One region of the Hydrogenophaga sp. FG152 genome, then DNA from elsewhere that is predicted to be linked to it. Evidence: predicted binding sites of a transcription regulator. Region 1 holds the regulator's gene; the other holds the start of a gene.
The links. The regulator NrdR, encoded in region 1, represses ribonucleotide reductase genes. The targets are predictions, from matches to a motif close to CACNANATNTNGTG.
Positions count from the first base shown of each region.

Region 2: the regulator NrdR is predicted to act here: its motif matches at 8,651-8,664, upstream of ACODTB_RS04000 (ribonucleoside-diphosphate reductase subunit alpha).

Region 1 covers NZ_JBMDKH010000008.1:42,521-54,592, reverse strand. Annotated here, with positions in the region: gene ACODTB_RS11420 (pilus assembly protein) at 1-2,441, opposite strand, end outside; gene ACODTB_RS11415 (pilus assembly PilX family protein) at 2,597-3,358, opposite strand; gene ACODTB_RS11410 (PilW family protein) at 3,355-4,146, opposite strand; gene pilV (type IV pilus modification protein PilV) at 4,158-4,742, opposite strand; gene ACODTB_RS11400 (GspH/FimT family pseudopilin) at 4,770-5,339, opposite strand; gene nrdR (transcriptional regulator NrdR) at 5,449-5,898, opposite strand; gene glyA (serine hydroxymethyltransferase) at 5,933-7,177, opposite strand; gene ACODTB_RS11385 (lytic transglycosylase domain-containing protein) at 7,420-8,316, opposite strand; gene ACODTB_RS11380 (DUF748 domain-containing protein) at 9,026-12,072, shown strand, end outside.
Region 2 covers NZ_JBMDKH010000002.1:254,976-267,047, forward strand. Annotated here, with positions in the region: gene accC (acetyl-CoA carboxylase biotin carboxylase subunit) at 1-448, shown strand, start outside; gene prmA (50S ribosomal protein L11 methyltransferase) at 438-1,367, shown strand; gene ACODTB_RS03980 (DUF3426 domain-containing protein) at 1,399-2,520, shown strand; gene ACODTB_RS03985 (carbohydrate kinase family protein) at 2,536-3,420, shown strand; gene ACODTB_RS03990 (histone H1-like DNA-binding protein) at 3,491-4,000, opposite strand; gene ACODTB_RS03995 (ribonucleotide-diphosphate reductase subunit beta) at 4,227-5,408, opposite strand; gene ACODTB_RS04000 (ribonucleoside-diphosphate reductase subunit alpha) at 5,550-8,471, opposite strand; gene ampD (1,6-anhydro-N-acetylmuramyl-L-alanine amidase AmpD) at 8,920-9,546, opposite strand; gene ACODTB_RS04010 (sigma-54-dependent transcriptional regulator) at 9,524-11,032, opposite strand; gene ACODTB_RS04015 (sensor histidine kinase) at 11,044-12,072, opposite strand, start outside.

The DNA.
Region 1 (12,072 bases):
GTGCCGAACAGCACTTGCACGCCGCCCAGAGGATGTGCGATCCACAGGGGAGCGGCGCTGATGGGCTGCCGCGTGGACGAAGCGTCCTGCGCTACATAGAGGGGGGTGCAGTTGGTTGCGTTCTTGCAGGTCGTGGTGCCCCCTGACCAGTTGCTCACGCCCCACTGTGAATCGGTGGTGTGGGTCAGATTGAACTTCCAGAGGTTGCCTTGCAGGTCGCCCGCATAGGCCACGTCCATCTTGCCATCGCCGTTGACATCCACCAGTCGGGGAGCGGACAGTCCGTTGGATTGGGCGGTGGTGGAGTTCGCGACGATTTTCAGCAGCTCTTTGCTGCCATCCAGGTACTGGATTAACAGCACGGGGCGTTCGTTGCTGCTGTTGACCCCGTTGCCCATGACGGCCGCCCAGCGGCCATTGTTGAGTTTGACGATTTGCTCGGAGCGCGCGCCTGTGACCGGGTCCACCACGGGGACGGCGTAGATGTGGCCCACATCGGCGTCGGTGCCATCCGTCTTGTCCATCACCACGCCTGTCGCCGTGAACGTGGATGGGTTGCTCGCGAACGCCACGGGGTTGGTCACGTCCAGCACGAAGTAGCCCTTGCCGCCGCCGGCCAGGCCCCCAATCAGCATGGTCTTCCAGGTGGGCGTGGCGCCGTTGCCAGTGCCGCTGCCGCTGGTGTCCACATCTCCTGTGAAGGGGTGTCCATCGACAAAGAACCTGTGGCCGTAGTTTGTGAGGGTGTAGTTGCGCAGGTTGGCATAGACCCCCAGGGGCACATACGCCATGAGCTCCTGGCCGGTCGCGGCGTTGAACGCGTGCAGCATGCCGTCGTTGGCGCCCACGTACAGCACGGCCGTGCGGCTGGCGTACGTGGAGCGGAAGGCTGCGTGACCCGTGTGCTCGAAGGACATGCGCAAGGGCCGGCCCGTGTGCCAGATGTTGGAGTTGACGATGTCGCCCAGGCGAGAATCGCGCCGCCGCAGGGAACCGCCGTTCTGCACCTCTTGCGTGCGATCACCCCGCAGGTAGTTCACCCGATTCGTCCCCACGGTAGCGCTGTCGACGCCTTGGATCGCGGTTTTCTGGGCATCCGAAAGGTTGGCGAAAAGGAATGGGGTACCCACGAGGGTGTCGCTGCGGGTGGTCAGCACCAGTCGGTTCGTGACGCTGAAGGAGGCTGCGTCGAGCTGGCTGGCGGCGGTCCAGGTGGGCGTCGAACTGACCACGTTGGTGCCTGCGGCAATGGTGTAGGCCCCCAGGTCACCGCTCCATCGCTCGGAATTGAACCCCGCGACATAGGCAAAACCATCCGTGCGCAAACGGCTGGAACTGCTGGCGATGCTGACCATCGGGTTGGCCGTCTGCGTCAGGATGTCGTCCAGAATGCCTTGAAAGGCGGAGACCAGTGCCGCGGCATTGGGGGCGGGCACGAAGCGGCCGCGGCTGTTGAGGGCGGCGTGCCAGAGTTCCACTTTCCGTTCGTTCTCGCGCGCGTTGTAGCCGGAGCTGCCGTCGCAGGCCGAGTTGCTGCCTGTGCCGCAGAACGGCGATGGCCAGTTGGTGGTACCGCGGATCAGTGGAGCCAGGCCAGCGAAGGTGTCGCCGCTGAAGGTGGGGGCGCCCGTCCAGGTGGCCGCGTCATTGAAGCCGATGGTGTAGTTCACCATGTGCTGCCAGGTGGCCGGGTTGTTGCGCGGGTTCCAGTAAGACTCGAGCGAAGCGGGGTTGGCCGTGGTGCCAAAGTTCTCGGCGGGGAGCTGATCCTTGGGGCTCTTTCTCACGTTGTTGGTGAGCCCCGGCTGCAGGTCACGGGACCAGTAGTAGAAGGCCAGGTCCGACAGCGCACTCAGGTTTGTGTGGCCCCAGTTGTCCCTGTAGAGCCGCGTCTGATCCGAGGTGATGGAGTACGCTGTGCCGTCCGGCAGTGTGAGGGCGGTGCCGTCAGCGTTGCCACCGCGCGTGATGCGCACGTAGTCCGGCCCCGAGGTGTCCACGTGGTTGTTCGTGTTGCTCGCCTCGGCGCTGTTCCAGCCACCATCGGTCATGAAGATGTGAAACGATTTCCGGCATGACAGCAGTGGTGTTTCCTGCGTCCCGGGATTGGCCGCCCACGGGCTGTTGATGCCGAGATCGGTTCGGCTCAGGTATTTGCCCGCCTCGTCGATCATGAGGTGGGAGGGCGTGCCGTTGTTGGGTGTCAGCGTGTTCACCCAGGTCATGAAGTTGGTGCGGTGTGTGCCCAGGAGTGGGCGCATGCCGTTCAGGCTGCCACACGCCGTGCTGTTGCTGGGAATGCCGCGGCAGCGGTTCATGGACTGCCATGCCAGGCGGATCCGGTCGTCCGGCACGTTGGTTTCCGCAAAGGTCTGCTGCAAGGCAGATTTCAGGGTCGCGATCCCCGTCGCGCCCATGCTGCCGGAGTCGTCGACCGACACGATGATGTTGGGTGAAGGCTCCCGGCCCGCGCCAGGTGGGGATTGCGCCAGGTTGAGCTGGGCGGCGCCCAGTGGGCCGTGCAACGATGCGAGCGCCAGGCCAGCGCAGGGAAGCCAGGATCGGGGATGCAGCTTCATGGTGATCTCGCTGAAAATCAAATGTTCTGGTTCTGCGGCCGAGGCACGAAGATCGAGCGCAGCCAGACCCGCGTGCCGGGCTTCATGCCTTGGACGAACGCCGTGATGCGGTACACATAAGGGTGCTTCCTGTCCGGAATGGGCACGTTGCCTGCCGCAGCGACGATGCCACCTGCGTCGGTGTACCGGAACACCTCCACCCAGTACCAGGCACGGGGCGCGACGACCGGAGCCACACCGGGACGCGACCACGACAGCAAGGGGTTGCCGGCGGCGGCCGGATTGAGGCCCGTGAATTCTCCGTATCGTGCGGCCACTGACGCAGTGCCAACTGCGGCGGTCATGGCGGCCAGGTTGGTGGTCCAGTTGACTGCGGTCAGGGTCGTCACCGTTGCCGGGAGGCAGATGCCCTGAAGGCACCCGTTGGTGCCGCCGGCGACGCGCGTCTGCAGCAGGTCCAGGTCGTCGTCTTCCTGGGGGAAAAACGGCTGGTTACCCAGGAAGTTGCGGCACCCGACATAGCCTGCTGTGGCGTTGCATGGGGTGACGTTGTCGATCCGCAAGCCGCGGATGTCGCGCTCTGCATCGCGAACAAGTGCCTCTGCGGCAGCGAATGCCCGCTGGTAGTCGCTCTCGCCACCCACCAGGCGCTCATTGAGCCAACCCAGGCGCGTGCTGCTCAACACCACGATGGTTCCGAGCAGCAGCATCACCATCACCACGATGAGCGAGATGCCTTGCTGAGAGTGCTTCCGCAAGGGAGACGAATGGTGTTTCATAGGCCTTGATTGCGGATCTTGAAGATGCGAAAGAAGACACGGCGGATGCGCCCATCGTTCGCGACGTTCTCTCCATTGCAGCCCGTGATGTCGGCACCGGGGTTGTTGCTCATTTCACCCACGAGGCGAAGACACACCTGCACGGTTTCCACTTGGTCCCAAGGTGCGGGAACCAACGCAGCGATGGCTGTGGCTGTCCGGTACTGCAGGTTGTCGCCGGTCCTGACGCCATACTGGATCTGGAAATCTTCCATGCCCTGGAGCAGGGCGAACGGGGTGGCAGAACCAGAGCCCAGGCAGCGGAGTTCGTTTCCGACCACAGAGAAAGTGCTGGAGATGTTGTTGGCTACCAGCGTCGGGGCTCCCAGGCAATCCATGCTTTGCAGCACTGGATCGGTGTCGTAGCTCACTTGCAACGTGTCGGGGGCGTTGTCGGCGCCGTCGGTACCTCGCAGCACCAGTGGTGAACTGGTATTGGGATTGGTGCCAAAGCCACCGTAGGCACTGTTGAACTCCACATTGGCGTTGCCCGCCAGAGGGTTCACGATGCGTCGAGCACCACTTTGCCGGATGTGGTGGCCGAGTGTCCGGAAAGCGTTGGAGGCGTCCTGCTGCAGCCGCGAACTGTCGCCCACCGCGACAGATGAGGTGCGTGTATATACAAGGCTGCCGATGGCAGCCACCACCACCAGCAAGCCGATGCTGATGCCGATCAACAGCTCCATCAGGCTGACGCCCGACTGGTGACGGCGTCCATGAAGCGAAGGGGGGCGTGATGAAACAGCCATGTTGTGCTCCCTCATGGCCGGATGTAAACCAGGTGGCAGATGAGTCCCGCAGGGCAGGCGACACCTGCCACGCCCGTGCCTACCGCATTGGCGGCATCGCGGATGGCAATGGCATCGGTGAACAGCGTAGCCTGGGCGCCGGTGGCTTCTGCCTGGTTTTTCGCCTGGGTTTCGTTCCAGCCGATCAGGACGCCAAATTGCGCGTTGTCGGTGTTGGACTGGAACACCCGGGCATCGCCACCGGGTAGCACGCGGGCCAGGGAGGCTTTCCACTGCACAAGGTCGAATGCCGCCAACTGCGCGCCATTGCAGGCGGCATTGAAGCAGTTGACTGGCGCCGCCGCCACGGCACCCCAGGCGGCCAGATACGGGCTAGCGGCGGGCGGATTGATCCGGATGGGTGAGTTGGCCTGCATGCGGTCCAGGAGATCATCTGCCATCTGCAGAGCGATGGCGCGGGAGTTCGTGGTGCGGGACTCGACCAGCGTTCGGGTCTGGATGCCGGCCATGCCCATAATGCCCAGGGCGAGCACCAGCAGAGCGACCAGGGCCTCAATCAGGCTGACGCCACGTTGGGAGGATGCCTTGTTGTTCATCGTGCGAATTGCATGGTTCGGACGTCGTCAGGGGCAGGTGGAGGCGTTCTTGACCGTGCGCAGGCGGGTGCCCGCCGTGAAGCAGATCAACTGGCCATTGGCCGCCGCCATGCCCGTCGGGAAAACCTCGAACCGCTGATCCACCTGCGTGACTTGGCCGAAGCGGTTGATCACGATGAATTCGGGGTTGGTGCTGTTGCCTTTTCGAACCGTGACGTTGGGGGTCAAGGACACCTCCTGCGTGGCGGCTTCCGCGTTATTCATGGTGTTGTTGCCGTCCAGGTCGGCGAACACCCGCCAGCCGCAGCTCCAGTCCTGGTTGTTCGCCAGGGCGAGGCCGCAACCCGTGGTGCGGCGGATGACCATGGGTGTTCCCATCCGGATGGCCTCTTCGCGGGCGAGGGTCACGGAAGAGGTGAACGTTTCCCGCACCGAGTCCACCCGGAATCGGCGAAACATGTCAGTGAAGCTGGGTGCTGCAAGGCCCGCCAGAATGGCGACGAGCGCGACCACGACCATCAACTCGATGATCGTGAAGCCGCGTTCTGCCCACAGGGGGACAGGCGTGGCTCTCTGGGGCGCCGCAGCAATGTACATATGCTTACTCTATCGATGGAAGTCGCAGAGTCCGGGCTGGGCCGACCGGGCTAGTGAATGGCCCGACGGGCGGAACGGGGGTATTTCTGACCCGTGAGATCGGGCACTTTCAGCGCCGGACTTCGTCCACCAAGGCCCTGAATTCGTCGATGTCTTCAAAGCTCCGGTACACGCTGGCGAACCGGATGTAGGCCACTTTGTCGAGCTTCTTCAGTTCCCGCATCACCATCTCGCCCAGCCGGGCGGCGGGCACTTCCCGGGCACCCAGGTTCAGCAGCTTTTCCTCGATGCGCTCAATGGCCGCGTCGACCTGCTCGGTGCTGACGGGCCGCTTGCGCAGGGCCAGCGCGAACGAAGCCCGCAGCTTGGCCGGCACGTAGTCCACCCGGCGGCCATCCTTCTTCACGACAGCCGGGAAGCTCACTTCCGGCCGTTCGTAGGTGGTGAACCGCTTCTCGCAGTGGCCACACTGGCGGCGGCGGCGGATGAAGTCCGCGTCTTCCGAGACGCGGGTTTCGACCACCTGGGTTTCAAGATGGCCGCAGAACGGGCATTTCATGCGGAGGGCACTCCCGTTGTACGGCCTGGGAACATCACTTGTAGACCGGGAAGCGGGCGGTCAGGGCATTGACCTTGGCGCGCACGGCGTCGATGTTGGCCGGGTCGCGTGGATTGTCGAGCACGTCGGCAATCAGGTTGGCGGTCAGCCGCGCTTCATCGTCCTTGAAGCCCCGAGTGGTCATCGCCGGCGTGCCGATGCGCACGCCGCTGGTGACCATGGGCTTTTCCGGGTCGTTGGGGATGGCGTTCTTGTTGATCGTCATGTGCGCGCTGCCCAGCACCGCTTCGGCTTCTTTGCCGGTGATGCCCTTGGCGCGCAGATCGACCAGCATCACGTGGCTCTCGGTGCGGCCGCTGACGATGCGCAGGCCGCGCGAAGTCAGCGTTTCCGCAACGATGCTGGCATTTGTCAGCACTTGCTGCTGGTAAGCGGTGAATTCGGGTGAAAGCGCTTCCTTGAAAGCAACGGCCTTGGCCGCGATCACGTGCATCAGCGGGCCACCCTGCAGGCCTGGGAAGATCGCGCTGTTGAGGGCCTTTTCGTGTTGGGCCTTCATCAGGATGATGCCGCCACGAGGACCGCGCAGGCTCTTGTGGGTGGTGGAGGTCACCACGTCGGCATGAGGCACCGGGTTGGGGTAGACGCCGGCGGCGATCAGGCCAGCGTAGTGGGCCATGTCCACCATGAAGATGGCACCGACGTCCTTGGCCACCTTGGCGAATCGCTCGAAGTCGATGCGCAGGCTGTACGCCGAGGCGCCCGCGATGATCAGCTTGGGCTTGGTCTCGTGCGCCTTGCGCTCCATGGCGTCGTAGTCGATCTCTTCCTTGTCGTTGAGACCGTAGGAAACCACATTGAACCACTTGCCGCTCATGTTGAGCGCCATGCCGTGGGTGAGGTGGCCGCCTTCGGCCAGGCTCATGCCCATGATGGTATCGCCGGGCTTGAGGAAGGCCAGGAAGACGGCTTCATTGGCGGAGGCGCCGCAGTGCGGCTGCACGTTGGCGGCTTCGGCGCCGAAAAGCTGCTTGACGCGGTCGAGCGCGAGCTGCTCGGCCACGTCCACGTACTCGCAGCCACCGTAGTAGCGCTTGCCGGGATAGCCTTCGGCGTACTTGTTGGTGAGCTGCGTGCCTTGTGCGGCCATCACGGCCGGCGAGGCGTAGTTCTCGCTGGCGATCAGCTCGATGTGGTGTTCCTGGCGGGCGTTCTCGGCCTGGATGGCGGCAAACAGCTCGGGGTCGGTTTGCTGGATGAGGATGTTGCGGTCGTACATGGCAGTCCTTCAAGACGTGGAACCTTGCGCGGTGACAAGGGCTGCCCAGGCGAACGGCTGAACACCCGCACCCCTTGAGGCCGGGCGGCACGCTTCCCAGTGGTTGTCCCTGAAGACGATCACAGATCGGGCAGGGGGGCCACGTCAGCGGCAGCCGCCGACAGAGATGTGTCGGGGTGCGCGCCTATCGCCAGTTGCGTACCCGGCTAGTTTAGCCGAGGCCGAGAGGCCGGTTGGCGAGGTCAGGAACGGGTGAGCGGCGCGCCAGGGGGAAGGGCGTTCGGCGCGGCCGGGCCCTCGGCCTCGATTTCGGCTGCCGGGGCGGCCACCGGGGCCGGGGCAGCGGGGGCCACCACCGTGGTCGGGCGCGCTTGCGGCACATAGCGCTGCATCGGCTTGCCCAGCGCCACGCTCTGGATGCGCATGTGTTCGGCCATCACCTTGTCGATGTACCAGTTGCCGTCCGTGGTCACCGCGCCGACGTACAGGCGCAAACCACCCTCGACCGAGCCGGCGCGCTTGACCGCGTCCTGCAGCACGCGCGCGCCCACACGAAGGTTGGACACCGGATCGAACGCGGCCAGCTGCCCGCCGAAGTCGTTGTACTTGTCGGTATGAACGCGGGTCAGCACCTGCATTAGGCCCTGCGCGCCCACCGGGCTCTGCGCAAACGGGTTGAAGCGGGACTCGATCGCCATCACGGCCAGGATGAGCGTGGGATCGAGTTTGGCTTTCTCGCCGACCTCGAAGGCCTCCGCCACCAGCGCGCTCAGGGGCTCAGGCGCCACGCGGTACTTGCGGCTGAGCCAATAGGTCACATTGGCCTGCTGCTTGGGCAGATCGCCGGGTTGAGCGGCGGTCACGCGGTCGACCGCGCTGGGCTCGGCGGCGTACACCGCATCCACGCTGGCAGCTTCCTGGCGTTCCAGCAGCCAGCCCAGCAATTGCTCCTCGGCGCTGGCACGCAGGTCGGCGCGAGCACTCAGGGTGATCAGTGCCACGGCCGCCAGGGTGCCCAGCAGGGCCAGGCTGTTGTGGGTGATGTCGAAGAAGCCCTGGTAGGCGTCGCCAACAGCGGTTTTGAAGGATGCCACGGCACCTGAGGTGCTCTTGGGTGGCGTTGCGTCTTGCGCGGTCATGTCATCGCTCCTTTCTGCGCCGGTCTCGCTCGTGGGAGCTGGGCCGACTGGATTGGTCGCCATCGACGGCCCGACCCAGAGGGTGGAGCGGTCGAGTTAGCCTGGGTGGCAGCGGTTCGGGTTTACCCTTCGGTGGGCAAAGCTGGCGCATCCTATGGGCTTATTAATATCGAGTCAATGTTTATGAATCGTTTTAAGCCTACTTTTGGATATAAACAAGTGTGAGCAAACGTAAGCAAAAGGGCTTTGCTAGCGGAAAGCCTTGAGCCTGCAAGGCCCGCGGATGGCTGTCGGTTCGATGACCGTTTGTCGGGCAGTGACCACCTTTCATGTTCCAAAACGTGATTTTGGGGTCGTCAAATGGTCGTTTCAGGCGCGATTGAAAATCTGCATGAAGAACAGGTCATGCGGCCTTGATCCGGGGCGGCAAGGGGAGTAACCTGCAGTGGCCTGTCTGAAGACTGGCATCAGCTGACGACGCGGCGAACCGCAAGTCAGTTTCCAACGGGAGCAATCTGTTGCTTCCAGGCTGGAGAGACATCCAACTCCCTCCGCCAAAACCGACGGCATGAGCATCTAGCCCGCCGTCAACCCCGGCAGGCCCTGCTTGCCGGGGTTTCTTGTTTCTGGGGGACTCTATATAGGTGTGCGCTGCCGCACCCCCTCAGTTCGACGACACTCGTGGATCCGTTGGCAAGCGAACGCACGAATGAACAGCTTTTTTTCCCAGTGGTCTCAAGGTCGGTGGGCTCGGCGCCTGATGCTGGGCCTGCTGGGGCTCCTTCTGCTCTGGCTGGTGACCTGGCTGGGCATGCCGCCCTTGCTGAAATGGCAATTGGCCAAGCAGGCCTCGGCCGCGCTGGGACGCCAGGTGACGGTGGAACAAGTTGATTTCCGGCCGTGGTCCCTGGAAGTGGCCATCGAGGGCTTGCGCGTGGCCGACGCCACAGGCGAGGGCGAGCAGTTCACGCTGGATCGCCTCTACGCCAACGCCGAACTGCAGTCGCTGTTTCGGCTCGCGCCAGTGCTCGACGCCCTCGTGCTGGAGCATCCCAAGCTGAAGCTGCGCCACCTGGGCGAAGGCCGGTACGACGTGGACGACGTGCTGCAGCGCTTGCGCCCGAAAGACGATGAGCCCCCGTCCGACCCAGCGCAGTTCGCCCTGTTCAACATCAACCTGTCGGGGGGGGAACTGACTTTCCTCGACGACAGCGTGGGCGTCACGCACCAGCTGAGCGGCTTGTCGGTGGGCGTGCCCTTCCTGAGCAACCTGCCGTCCCGACGGGATGTGGTGACCCAGCCCAAGCTGGCTTTCGTGCTCAATGGGAGCGCTTTCGATTCGAGCGCCAGCACCACGCCGTTTGCCCAGACCCGGGACACCGATGCCAGCGTGGACATTCCCACCCTGGATCTCGCGCCTTACCTGCCCTACTGGCCGGCGACTTGGCCCGTCAAGCCCGAAGCCGGCGTGCTCCAACTCGCGCTCAAGCTGGCGTTCGAACAGCAGGACGCGCCGCGCCTCTCCCTCTCTGGCACGGCGGCCCTTTCGGATCTGCGGGTGGTCGAGCGGACAGGACCGTCCACCACGGCCGAACTGCTGGCCTGGGAACGCCTGGGCGTGACACTCAATCGCGTGGAGCCGCTGGCGGGGCAGGTGGATCTGGCCGCCATCGACTGGAAGTCGCCCACGGTGTCGATCTCGCGCGACGCGGCTGGGCTGCTCAACTTGCAACGTGTGGCGCAATCCTGGGCCGACCAGTCCAGAAATGCCGCGTCTCCTCCCACCCCTGCGCCCGCTTCGCCGTGGAAAGTGAGCGTGGCGCGCCTGAACCTGGACGGCGGGACCGTGCGATGGCGCGATGCCGGCACCCGGCCGGCCGCCCAACTGGCGCTGGAGGCCTTGAGCGTGCAGGCCCAGGCGCTGAGTTGGCCGATGCAGGCGCCGGTGCCCTTCGAGGTGTCCGCGCGCCTGGGCCAGACGCCGCTGTCGCTCAAGGGCACGGCCACCGACGCCGAGGCCAACGCGCGGGTCTCGTTGGGCGAACTGCCCTTGTCGACGTTCGCGCCGTACGCCGCCGGCGTGCTGACGCACGAACTCGACGGGCAGCTCGCCGCCGACTTCGATGTGGCCTGGCGGGCGGCCAAGGCCGATCAGCCCATGGGACTCCTGCTCAGCGCATCGCGGCTCGAGCTGAGCGAGGTGCGCCTGGGGACGGCCCGCCAGCCACAGGCCAGCCTGCGCCGCCTCCAGGTGCAGGACGCGCGCGTGGATCTGGCCCGCAGCACCGTGGCCGTGGGCAAGGTCGTGCTTGATCGGCCACAGGTGCGCGCGCAGCGCGACAAGGCGGGGCGTTGGATGGGGGACGGCTGGATGAAGGCATCGGATGCGCCCGCTGCAGCAGCACCCCCGTCGAAACCGGCCGAGCCTTCCCCGTGGCAGCTGACGCTGGCCGACGTGCAGATCGATGCGGGCACCGTCGCGCTCGAAGACCTCGCGCTGGCGCGCCCGGTCAGGCTCGACCTCAGTCAGATCAAGATGCAGGTCAAGAACCTGCAGCCCATGGCCCGCAGCCAGCCCGACATGCCGGTCTCGCTGCAGCTGCGCATGGGTGCGGCGCGAGGCAACCGCGCCGAGCCTGGCCGGCTCGCCCTCGACGGCTCGCTGCGCCTGCCCGGCAAGGGCGAGCGCGACGCCGAGAGCCTGCGCACCCAGCTGAAGGTGCAAGCGGACAAGCTGCCGCTGCATGCCCTGGAGCCTTATTTCGGCGACCGCCTGAACCTGGACCTGCTGCGCGCGGACACCAGCTACCGTGGCACGGTCGAGGCGGCATTGCCCCCGGCGGGTTTGCGGTTGACGGTCGCCGGCAACGTGGGGCTGGACGATTTCGCCGCCAACACGCTGTCGCCCGCCGAAGAGCTGTTGGCTTGGAAGTCCCTGCAGGTGCGGGGTCTGCGGCTTGCCATGGCGCCTGGCCAGGTCACCCGGGTGGCGGTGCAGGAGACTGTGCTCAGCGACTACTTTGCCCGCGTGATCATCGACGAGGCGGGGCGCATCAACCTGCAAGGCCTCGTGAAGCACGATGAGGCAGCGCCCGCGCCCCCGGGCGCCGCCGCCCCGGCGGCCACCGCTCCGCCACCGCCGCCTCCTGCCAACGCGAGCGCCGTGCCCGACCCGGACATCCGTTTCGGACCGATCAGCCTGGTCAATGGCCGTGTGTTGTTCTCCGACCGTTTCATCAAGCCCAACTATTCCGCCAACCTCAGTGAACTCACCGGCAGCCTGAGCGCTTTCGCCAGCGTGCCGCCGGGCGGCGCGCCACAGATGGCCGACCTGACATTGCGCGGGCGCGCCGAGGGCACGGCGGCGCTGGAGATCGACGGCAAGCTCAACCCGCTGGCCCAGCCGCTGGCACTCGACATCCGCGCACTGGTGCGCAATCTGGAGTTGCCGCCGCTCTCGCCTTACACCGTGAAGTACGCCGGTTATGGCATCGAGCGCGGCAAGCTCAGCATGGACGTGGCCTACAAGATCGAGCCCAACGGCCAGCTGACGGCCAGCAACCAGATCATCCTCAACCAGCTCAGTTTCGGCGACCGCGTGGCCGGGAGCGAGGCGCCCAACCTGCCGGTGAAGCTGGCCGTGGCCTTGCTGGCCGACCGCAACGGGGTGATCGACATCAACCTGCCGGTCAGCGGCTCGCTCAACGACCCGCAGTTCAAGCTGGCGCCCCTCATCTTCCGGCTTATCTTCAACCT
Region 2 (12,072 bases), on a different contig from region 1:
GTGGATTTCGGGCGTGGACATCGTGCGCACCCAGATCGCGGTGGCCGCTGGCGAGAAGCTGCCGTTCACGCAACGCCAGATCGAGTTGCGGGGCCACGCCATCGAGTGCCGCATCAACGCCGAGGACGCCTACAAGTTCACCCCGTCGCCCGGTCGCATCACGACCTGGCACGCGCCGGGTGGCCCGGGTGTGCGCGTGGACTCTCACGTGTACACCAACTACTTCGTGCCGCCGAACTACGACTCGATGATCGGCAAGATCATCGTGCACGGCGACACGCGGGAGCAGGCCCTGGCGCGCATGCGCACGGCGCTGGCCGAGACCGTGATCGAAGGCATCAACACCAACATCCCGCTGCACCGCGAGCTGATGGTGGACGCGAACTTCGTGACCGGCGGCACCAACATCCACTACCTGGAAGAGTGGCTGTCTCAACGTGAGCGCTGAAGCCTTCCAACTGACCCAGCCACCGGCTGGGTCTCTTTTTGAGCTGGTGCTGCTGGTGCCCGAGTCAGCGGTGGACGACGTGGGCGATGCCCTGGTCGCGCTGGATGCGCTCAGCGTGTCGGTGGAAGACGCCGACGCGATGACCGACGCCGAATCGGCGCTGTTCGGCGAGCCTGGCATGCCGCCGCCCAAGGAGGGTTGGCAGCGCTCGCGCGTGGTGGCGCTGTTCCCCACCGACGCCGCGGCCCGCGACGCCGCGCAGCTGCTGGCGTTGCAGGACTTCTTTGCTGGTTGTGCGGTGCAGGGCGTGCGCCCGGTGCCCGATCAGGATTGGGTGCGGCTGACGCAGTCGCAATTCGAGCCGGTCGAGATCACGCCCAGCTTCTGGATCGTACCGACCTGGCACGAGCCACCCGCCGCCGCGCAACAGGTCATCCGGCTCGACCCCGGTCTGGCCTTTGGCACCGGCACCCACCCGACGACCCGCATGTGCCTGCGCTGGACCGCGCAACACGGACCTGTGGGGCCGCGTGTGCTGGACTACGGTTGTGGCTCGGGCATCCTGGCCATTGGTGCGGCCAAGTTCGGCGCGCGCGAGATCATCGCGGTGGACATTGACCCCGCGGCGGTGGAGTCCACCCGGCTCAATGCCGAGGCCAACCACGCGGTGCTGTCGGCCGGCTTGCCCGATCTGGCGCGGGGCGAACACGATCTGGTGCTGGCCAACATCCTGGCCACGCCCTTGAAAGTGCTCGCACCGTTGCTGTGTTCGCACGTGCGCCCGGGCGGCCGGTTGGTGCTCGCGGGCATTCTGGCGCGCCAGGCCGACGAGTTGATCGAAGCCTATGCGCCGTGGGTGGCGTTGCGGGTCAGCGACGAAGAGGATGGCTGGATCCTCATGACCGCCGTCAAGGCCTGAGGCTGCCTGTCGCGCCCGCGATAATCGGCGCATGAGTTTCACCACCCGTTGCCCCTCGTGCGGAACGATGTTCAAGGTCGTTGCCGACCAGCTGAAGATCTCCGAGGGCTGGGTGCGCTGTGGCCATTGCGCCGATGTGTTCGACGCCACGCTGTACCTGCAGCCGTGGATCCCTCCGGGCGAAGAAGGCACGCCCGACGATTTCGTGGCGGCGGCGCCTGCACCCGAACCCGCGCCGGCATCCGCGCAAGCGGCGTTCGATGCCGAACTGGAAGCGGAGCTGGAGGCCGAGTCTCTGCGGTCCGTGGAAACGGTCGAGGAATCTGCCGATGCGATGTGGGGCACCGAGGCCGCCGCGGACGAACGTGCCGTCGAGACCTTGCCGCCACCGATCATCGATGCCCCGCCCGCTCAGGCCCGGCCCGATGAGCAGGAGTCCGACTTCCACGCCGAACTGGAGCGCTTCGCTGCCGGCCTGGGCCGGTTGAAAGCCGATGGCGCTGCCGCCGATCCCACGGAACAGGTGGCGTCGGACGAAGAGGCGGTCGTGCTCCACGGCGATGCCATGCCCGATGCCCCCGGACCGCAGGACGTGGGTGACCTCGATGCTGATGGGCCGGACGCGCCCGAGCTGGTGCCCGGCTTCGTGAGGCAGGCGCAGCGGCAGGCCTTCTGGCAATCCCGCGGCATGCGCGCCGTGCTCTCTCTGCTGGCCACGGTTTTGGTGGTCGTGCTCGCCGGGCAATGGGCCCTGCAGGAGCGCGATCGATTGGCCGCCTGGCGTCCCGGCCTGCAGCCCTGGCTGCAGCGGGCGTGCGAACCCCTGGGTTGCGTGGTGGCGCCGGTGCGCCGCATCGACGCGATCGTCATCGACAGCACCTCGCTGGTGCGCCGGCTCGGCAACTTCTATTCCTTTGACCTCGTGCTCAAGAACACGGCCTCCATGGCGCTGGCTGTGCCCGCGCTGGAGCTGAGCCTGACCGACATCAGCGACCAGGTGATTTCGCGCCGCGTGTTCCTGCCCGAGGAATGGCCCGATGCCCCGGCACTGTTGCCGGCGAGCGGCTCGGTGAACGTGAGTTTTCGACTGTCACTCGCCCTGGGCGACGCCACGCCCATGGCGGGTTACCGCGCCCTGATTTTTTACCCTTGATCTGGAAGATTCTTCATGTCCATTCTGGTTTGCGGCTCGCTCGCCTTCGACACCATCATGACTTTCGAGGGCCGCTTTGCCGAGCAGATCCTTCCGAGCCAGCTGCACATTCTCAATGTGTCTTTCCTGGTGCCGGGTCTGCGCCGCGAGTACGGGGGCTGTGCCGGCAACATCGCGTACGGCCTGCGCCAGCTCGGTGCCGACGCCGTGCCGCTGGCCATGCTCGGCAACGACGGCGGCGAGTACCTCGATCGCCTGCGTGAACTGGGCGTGGACACGCGCCACGTGTCGTCCTCCGCCGAGAGCTACACCGCGCAGGCCATGATCATGACCGACCGCGACAACAACCAGATCACCGCCTTCCACCCCGGCGCGATGTCGACGGCGCACGACAACCCGGTGCCCCGGCGCGACGACCTCAAGGTGGCCATCATCTCCCCCGATGGCCGCGATGCGATGCTCACGCACGCGCGCCAGCTGCACGAGGCCGGTGTGCCCTTCGTGTTCGATCCCGGCCAGGGCCTGCCCATGTTCAATGGCGAAGAGCTGCGGCAGTTCATCGGGCTGGCCAGCTGGGTCACGCTCAACGATTACGAAGCCCAGATGCTGTGCGACCGCACCGGCCTCACGCTCGACGCCATCGCTGCGCAGGTGCGCGGCCTCATCGTGACGCTGGGAGCGGAAGGCTGTGACGTCTGGGATGGTGGCTCGGCCAAGGTGCGGGTAGCGGGCCTCCCGGCGACCACGGTGGTGGACCCCACGGGGTGTGGCGACGCGTTTCGCGCGGCCCTGTTGCATGGCCTGGAGCAGGGCTGGCCGCTGCAGCGCTGTGCCGAGTTGGGCAACCGCATGGGCGCGGTGAAAATCGCGAGCCGGGGCGGTCAGAACTACACGCTCTGAGCCGGGGCAACGGACATGAAAAAAGCCCGGCGCTTTCGCGCCGGGCTTGCAGGTCATCTCAACGAGAATCTCAGGGCTTGCTGGACGTGGGGAACGGCCACGCAGCCTGAGGGTTGAGCTTCGTCTGCGCCGCAGGAGCAGCAGGGGCCGCCGGCTTCTTGGCCGGCTCAGCTTTTTTTGCTGGGGCTGCCTTCTTCGCAGGGGCCTTCTTTGCAGGGGCCTTTTTCACAGCGGCTTTTTTGGCCGGCGCTTTCTTGGCTGCAACCTTTTTGGGAGCAGCTTTCTTGGCGACAACCTTCTTCGCCGGCGCTTTCTTGGCAGCGGCTTTCTTCGCCGGAGCCTTCTTGGCGACGACCTTCTTGGCCGCGGCCTTCTTCGCCGGTGCTGCCTTCTTCGCAGCAACCTTCTTCGCCGGTGCTGCCTTCTTGGCCGCAACCTTCTTCACGGCGGGCTTCTTGGCCGCGACCTTCTTGGCCGGAGCCTTCTTCGCCGGTGCTGCCTTCTTCGCAGCGGGTTTCTTGGCCGGAGCCTTCTTAGCCGGTGCGGCCTTCTTGGCCGGGGCTTTTTTTGCAGTTGCCATTGTTTTCTCCTTGATCAAGTTGCAAAGAGCACTTCAGCCAGCCTTGTTGCCGGTGAAGTGATTCAACGCCCTGGAGCCGTGTGGATGCATCCACGGCTGGCCCCAAGGTTTTGAATCCTGTGACAAAACCCTGCGCCCGGCGTCTGCGCGACGGTGACAGGGTTTTGATTGAGCGGAAATCATGTTGTTGGTCGGTATGGGCAATGCGGCTCCGGCTGCGTGGGCATCAATCCCAGGACAATGCCCCGCCGGTCTGGTATTCGATCACGCGCGTTTCGAAGAAATTGCGTTCCTTCTTGAGGTCGATCATCTCGCTCATCCAGGGGAACGGGTTCTCTTCGTTCGGGAACAGGGGTTCCAGGCCGATCTGCGTGGCCCGGCGGTTGGCAATGTAGCGCAGATAGCCCTTGAACATCGAGGCGTTCATGCCGAGCACGCCGCGCGGCATGGTGTCCTCGGCGTAGCGGTACTCGAGTTCGACGGCCTTGAGGAACAGCTCCTTGATCTCTTCCTTGAACTCGCTGGTCCACAGCATCGGGTTCTCCATCTTGATCGCGTTGATCAGATCGATGCCGAAGTTGCAGTGCATGGACTCGTCGCGCAGGATGTACTGGTACTGCTCGGCGGCACCGGTCATCTTGTTCTGGCGACCCAGGGCCAGGATCTGGGTGAAGCCGACGTAGAAGAACAGGCCTTCCATCAGGCAGGCGAACACGATCAGGCTCTTGAGCAGGCGCTGGTCGGTCTCGGGCGTGCCGGTGTGGAAGTTCGGGTCCATGATCGCCTCGATGAAGGGGATCAGGAACTGGTCCTTGTCACGGATCGACTGGACTTCGTTGTAGGCGTTGAAGATCTCGGACTCGTCCAGGCCGAGCGACTCCACGATGTACTGGTAGGCGTGCGTGTGGATCGCTTCCTCGAACGCCTGGCGCAGCAGGAACTGGCGGCACTCGGGCGCGGTGATGTGGCGGTAGGTGCCCAGCACGATGTTGTTGGCGGCCAGCGAATCGGCGGTGACGAAGAAGCCGAGGTTGCGCTTGACGATGCGGCGCTCGTCTTCGGTCAGGCCGTTGGGGTCTTTCCAGAGCGCGATGTCGCGGCTCATGTTCACTTCCTGCGGCATCCAGTGGTTGGCGCAGGTGGCGAGGTACTTTTCCCAGGCCCACTTGTATTTGAACGGCACCAGCTGGTTGACGTCGGTCTGGCCGTTGATGATGCGCTTGTCGGCCGCGTTGACGCGGCGCGCGGGAGCGGCCGGTGCGGCGGCGGTGTTGATCGAAGCGGAGGGGAGAGGCGCGCGCTCACCGGACGGTGAGGACAGTGAGGCTTGCAGACCCGACGTGCCGGTGGGCAGTGGGCTGTTCGCTGGCTTCGAAGAGGGCGTGGTGTGATCGTCCCAGGTCAACATAGAGGTTTCCAATGTTCGGATTATGAAAGTGTGTGCATGAAATGCAAAGTGATCAGGCGAGATGCGCGCATTTTGTGTTGCGGTGTTGCATCGAATTGCATTCGATGGACACCGCAACACGTGCGCGCATGACGGCCGAAATCACTGGCACGCTTCGCAACCCGGGTCGTCGATGGCGCAGAACTTGATGTCGGTGGCCGACTCCACGTCGGTGATGTCCGCGGGTGCCGCAGCCGGAGCGGATGCCGCGGCGGCGCTGGTGTTGCCGACGGAAACGGCGTTGAGCTGACCGGTGCGGCCGGTGGATTTTTCGATCTGCGTGGCCGAGGTCGTGCGCAGGTAGTAGGTGGTCTTGAGACCGCGCAGCCAGGCGAGCTTGTAGGTGTCGTCGAGCTTCTTGCCCGAGGCGCCGGCCATGTAGATGTTCAGGCTCTGCGCCTGGTCGATCCACTTCTGGCGGCGGGCGGCGGCTTCCACCAGCCACAGCGGTTCGACTTCGAAGGCCGTGGCGTACAGCGCCTTCACGTCCTGTGGCACACGATCGATCGGGCGCAGCGAGCCATCGAAGTGCTTGAGGTCCATGACCATCACGTCGTCCCACAGGCCCAGGCGCTTGAGGTCTTTCACCAGGTAGCTGTTGATGACGGTGAACTCGCCGGACAGGTTGGACTTGACGGAGAGGTTGCCGAAGCAGGGCTCGATGGAGGCGTCCACGCCGATGATGTTGGAGATGGTCGCGGTCGGCGCGATGGCCACGCAGTTGGAGTTGCGCATGCCGTCGGCCGCGATCTTCTGGCGCAGGGCGTCCCAGTCCAGGCTGCTGGAGCGGTCCACGTCCACGTAGCCGCCGCGCTCGCGCGCCAGCAGGTCCAGGGTGTCGGGCGGCAGGATGCCCTTGTCCCACAGCGAGCCGCGGTAGCTGGCGTAGCGGCCGCGCTCGCGGGCGAGTTCGGTCGAGGCCCAGTAGGCGTAGTAGCAGACGGCTTCCATCGAGCGGTCGGCGAAGTCCACTGCTTCGTTGGAGGCGTAGGGAATGCGCAGTTCGTACAGCGCATCCTGGAAGCCCATGACGCCCAGGCCCACCGGGCGGTGGCGCATGTTGGAGTCGCGCGCCTTCTTCACTGCGTAGTAGTTGATGTCGATCACGTTGTCGAGCATGCGCATGGCGGTCTTGATGGTCGCCTGCAGCTTGGCATGGTCCAGTACCTTGGCGCCGTCGTCACCGCGCTTGACATGGTTGAGCAGGTTGACCGAACCGAGGTTGCACACGGCGGTTTCGGTGTCGCTGGTGTTGAGCGTGATCTCGGTGCACAGGTTGGAGCTGTGGACCACGCCGGCGTGCTGCTGCGGGCTGCGCACGTTGCAGGCGTCCTTGAAGGTGATCCACGGGTGGCCGGTCTCGAACAGCATCGAGAGCATCTTGCGCCACAGGTCGCTGGCGGGCACCTTGCGGTACGGCTTGATCTCGCCACGCGCGGCTTTCTCTTCGTAGGCCAGGTAGGCCTTTTCGAAGTCGGCGCCGAACAGGTCGTGCAGGTCGGGCACGCTGTTGGGCGAGAACAGGCTCCATTCGCCCTTTTCCATCACGCGCTTCATGAACAGGTCGGGAATCCAGTTCGCCGTGTTCATGTCGTGCGTGCGGCGGCGGTCGTCACCGGTGTTCTTGCGCAGCTCCAGGAATTCCTCGATGTCCAGGTGCCAGGTTTCCAGGTAGGTGCAGACCGCGCCCTTGCGCTTGCCACCCTGGTTGACGGCCACGGCGGTGTCGTTCACCACCTTGAGGAAGGGCACGACGCCTTGCGATTCGCCATTGGTGCCCTTGATGTGGGAGCCCAGGGCGCGCACGCGCGTCCAGTCGTTGCCCAGGCCGCCGGCAAACTTGGAGAGCAGCGCGTTTTCCTTGATCGACTCGTAGATGCCGTCGAGGTCGTCGGGCACGGTGGTCAGGTAGCAGCTGGAGAGCTGCGAGCGCAGCGTGCCGCTGTTGAACAGCGTGGGCGTGGACGACATGAAGTCGAACGAGGACAGCACCTCGTAGAACTCGATGGCACGGGCTTCGCGGTCGATCTCGTTGAGCGACAGGCCCATGGCCACGCGCATGAAGAAGGACTGCGGCAGCTCGATGCGCGTCTTGCGCACGTGCAGGAAGTAGCGGTCGTACAGCGTCTGCAGGCCGAGGTAGTCGAACTGCAGGTCGCGCTCGGGCTTGAGCGCGGCGCCCAGGCGGGCCAGGTCGAACTGCAGCAGTTTTTCGTCGAGCAGGTCGTTGTCCACGCCCTTCTTGATGAAGAGCGGGAAGTTCTCGGCGTAGCGCGCGCCCATCTCGGCGGCGGGCACTTCCTCGCCCATCACTTCCTTGACGATGGTGTGCAGCAGCAGGCGGGCGGTGGCGTAGGTGTAGTCGGGATCTTTTTCGATCAGCGTGCGCGCGGCCAGGATGGAGGCCTTGTAGACCTCTTCCATCGGCACGCCGTCGTACAGGTTGCGCTTGGTCTCGGCGACGATGGGGTCGGCCTTGACGTCCTTGCCCAGGCCGCTGCAGGCGGCGGCGATCAGGCCTTGCAGGCGCTGCAGGTCCAGCGGCACGCGCTCGCCGCCGTCGAGCACGTGCAGCACCGGCTCGGCCGGGTGCGCCACTTCGGCCAGGTGTGCGCGTTCCTGCGTGCGGCGTTCGCGGTAGAGCACGTAGGCGCGGGCGACTTCGTGGTGGCCACTGCGCATCAGGCCGAGTTCGACCTGGTCTTGCACGTCTTCAATGTGGAAGGTGCCACCGCCCGGGCGCGAGCGCATCAGGGCGCGGGCCACGTTCTGCGTCAGTTCGTCCACCGTCTCGCGCACGCTGGCCGATGCGGCGCCCTGGGTGCCGTGCACCGCCAGGAAGGCCTTCATCATGGCAACGGCGATCTTGCTGGGCTCGAACGGCACGACGGCGCCGTTGCGGCGGATGATCTGGTAGTTGGCGAAAACCGAGCTGCTCGCGGCCAGCGAAGCCGCAGCCGGGGTGCCGGCGGTGGGCTTCAGCGAGGCGGGGGACGAGGTGGTGATGGGAGAAGCGGTCAGCATGGGTTCCTCTTTCATTTGTTGTTGGGTGAACTGCATCGGGGGCGCGGTGTCCGATGGCAGGTTGGTGGCTTGGGTGCCGGTATCAACGCAGGCCGCAGGGGGTGGACGCGGTCGCCTGAAGGGCATTGTTCAGGCGATGGCCATACTGGGCGGGGTAGGGTTCGGGACTCACAAGGCAACACTATATCTGGTGTGCATGTCCCATTCAAGCCACTACGGGTAGTGTTTACGAGAAAAAGCGGTCGTTAGACGCGGCGCGTTTTTCGTCAGACAAAAAATGTTGGTTCACATCCCTGCGCCCTGTGCGAATGATCGCTGGCGATTGGGCGGCTCGCTTGAATCCCGGTGGGCAACACCAATGCCGGCGGGGGCTTTGGCGCGATTTGTCTTGGCTGGCCGCGCCGTTGCACGGCTGGTAAGAATGGGGCTTTTTTGGCGTGGCCCTGGCTCAGTCGCCAGCGGCGCTGTGACCGTGTGTGTCTTGTGGGAAACACGCCTCGGGCCAGTGAAGGTCGGCGCGCAGGCGCGACCAGTCGAAACCCGGTCCGGGGTCCTGCTTGCGTCCGGGCGCGATGTGCTGATGACCCGCCACATGGCGCACTGGATAACGTTGCACCAGTCGGGTGCACAGCCGCGCCAGGGCGGTGTACTGCGCGGCCTCGAAACGTTCGCCCTCCAGTCCCTCGAGTTCAATGCCGATGGAATCGTCGTTGCAGTTGTCGCGGCCGCGCCAGCGCGATGCGCCCGCGTGCCACGCGCGCGCATCGGCATCGACAAACTGCACCACTTCGCCGTCGCGGCGCACGAAGAAATGCGACGACACCTCCATGCCCCGGATCTGCTCGAAGTACGGATGGGCGTTCCAGTCCAGCTGGTTGTTGAAGAGCTGTTCCACCTCCGGGCCGCCGTACACGCCCGGGGGCAGGCTGATGGAGTGGATGACGATCAGGTCGATCTGCGCACCGTCGGGACGGGGGCCGAAGTTGGGCGAAGGGCTGTGGCGCGCCGTTCGCAGCCAGCCGCCCTGCCAAGGATCATCGCGCTCGGCGGAATCAGGCCGTGGTGGTGTCGTCATCGTCCGACGGCATGGCGATGCCCAGCCGCTGGATGCGGTAGCGCATCTGGCGCAGGTTCAGGCCCAGGCGGGCCGCGGCCGCGGTGCGGTTGAAGTCGCATTCGCGCAGCGCCTTGAGCAGAACCTGGCGCTCCTGCTCGTCCAGGTAGGTCTGCAGGTCGGCGGGAATCTCTTCGGGCGGGCGGGTCATGGGTGCGCCGAGGCCGTCGGCGGGCGCGAGCTGGTCGGGCTGGGTGGGCACTTCCGTCTCGTCGGCCTCGCCGAAGTCGTCCGGTTCAAGCACCTCGCCGCTGCTCAGGGCCAGGGCGCGTTGCAACAGGTTCTCGAGCTCGCGCACATTGCCCGGCAGTTCGCGCGACTGCAACCAGGCCAGGGCGCGGGCCGACACCCTGGGCACGCTTTGCCCGGATTCGGCGCACAGCCGCGCCAGCAGAGCGTCCACCAGCAGAGGCAGGTCTTCGCGCCGTTCCCTCAGCGCGGGCGAGCGCAGGCCGATGACGTTGAGGCGGTAGAACAGGTCCTGGCGGAACTGGCCCGACTGCACGAGCGCGTTGAGGTCGCGGTGGGTGGCGCTCACCAGCCGCACGTCGACGGCCTCCTCCTGCACGCCGCCGAGCGCGCGCACGCGGCGCTCCTGGATCACGCGCAGCAGCTTGGCCTGCATGGCCAGGGGCAGGTCGCCGATTTCATCAAGGAACAAGGTGCCGCCGCGGGCCGCCTGGAAGTAGCCTTCGCGGTCGGTGGTGGCGCCGGTGTAGGCGCCCTTGCGCGCGCCGAAGAATTCGGCCTCGATCAGGTTTTCCGGGATCGCGCCGCAGTTGACCGCCACGAACGGCCCGCCGCTGCGGTGGCTGCAGTCGTGCACCGCGCGCGCCACCAGTTCCTTGCCCGTGCCGGACTCGCCCAGGATGAGCACCGGCGCCATGCTGGAGGCCACCTTTTCGATGCGCGACTTGATCTGCGCGATGCTGGGCGAGGCGCCCACGATGCGGCGAAGCGATTGCGCGCCGCTGGAGGGGGAGGCTGGTTTTCTGGGGGCGTCGCCCGCACCGCTGGCGTTGGGCGCTGTCGCCGCCGCGCCGTTGGCCATGGCGGCCGGGGATCCGCGCTGGCTTTGCAGCGCCGCCGTCACCGCGCTGCGCAGCTGCTTGAGGTCCACCGGTTTGGTGAGGTAGTCGAAGGCGCCAGCCTTGAGCGACTCCACCGCGTTTTCGGCCGATCCGTACGCGGTGATGACGATGCATTTTTCAGGCCGCTGGGCGTCCGTGAGTTCGCGCAGCAGGTCCAGGCCCAGGCCGTCGGGCAGGCGCATGTCGGAGATCAGCACGTCGAAGCGCTGCTGGGCGAGCCATTCGCGCGCCTGGGTGATGTCCGGCGCGGCCACCACCGCGTGGCCTTCGCGCAGCAGGGTGAGCTCGTACAGCGTGCGCAGGTCAGGTTCGTCGTCGACGACCAGCACGGAGGCGGAGGAGGGGGAGGTGGCCATTGGCGTCGTGTTCAGCGGGTCGCCAGGGGGGCGTCACCCGAGAGCGGGTGGCCTTGGTGCTCGGCGCGCGTGGCCACGGAATCGCCCATCGGGTACGACAGGCTTTGCTGTGTCGGCTCGCGACTGGGCGCCGGGCTGGCGGCGGGGATCAGCGCATAGAACTCGTTGCCCTCGCGCTGGTCCAGGCGCGTGCGGCGGTAGGCGATCTGGGCGCCGTAGCGCTCGCAGAGTTCGCGGCAGATGTACAGGCCCAGGCCGCTGGAGCGGCTCTCGGAGGAGAAGAAGGGCTCGAACAGGTGGCGCATCACGCTGGCTTCGAGTGCCTGGCCGTCGCTCCACACCGAGAGGCGAACATGCTCGCTGCCACTGGGCTGGGTGATCAGGCGGATCGAGGAGGGTTTGCCGCTGGCGTGGCGCAGGGCGTTGTCCAGCAGGTTGATGAGCAGGCGGCGCAGGTGCTCCGGGTCGAAGCCCACATAGGCCGCAGGCGCGTGGGCATGCACGCCCAGGATGCGCTCGGCCTTGCTCTGGCGCACCCACTCGTGCGCGATCTGCCGCACGGTCTGGTCCAGCGGGAGGGAGGGCGCCGCGGTGGTGTCCTGGCTGGGCTGCGCGCGCGCCACGTTGAGGATGTCGTCGACGATGCGCGAGAGCCGTTGGGCGTTCTGCTCAATCATGCGGGTCAGCCGCTTCTGGGCCGGTGCCTGCACCTCTTCATCGAGCAGCGCATTGGCTTGCGTGATGGCCGAGAGCGGGTTGCGGATCTCGTGCGCCACCGCGGCAGACATGCGGCCCATCGAAGCCAGTTTCTCGGTGCGCACGCGCGCCTCGACCTCGCGCAGGTCTTCGAGGAACAGCACGCACAGGCCCGCGCTGCGCCCGCTCTGCGCGGTCAGCCGGGTGCGCGCATGCAGGCGCTGGCTCGGCCGGTCCTCGTTGTCGATGGTGGTTTCGGTTTCCAGGGCCTCACCGCGCGCAAAGGTTTCGTTGACCAGGTGGGCCAGGTGCTGCCAGCTGGAGCGGGCGGACAGCAGGAGCTT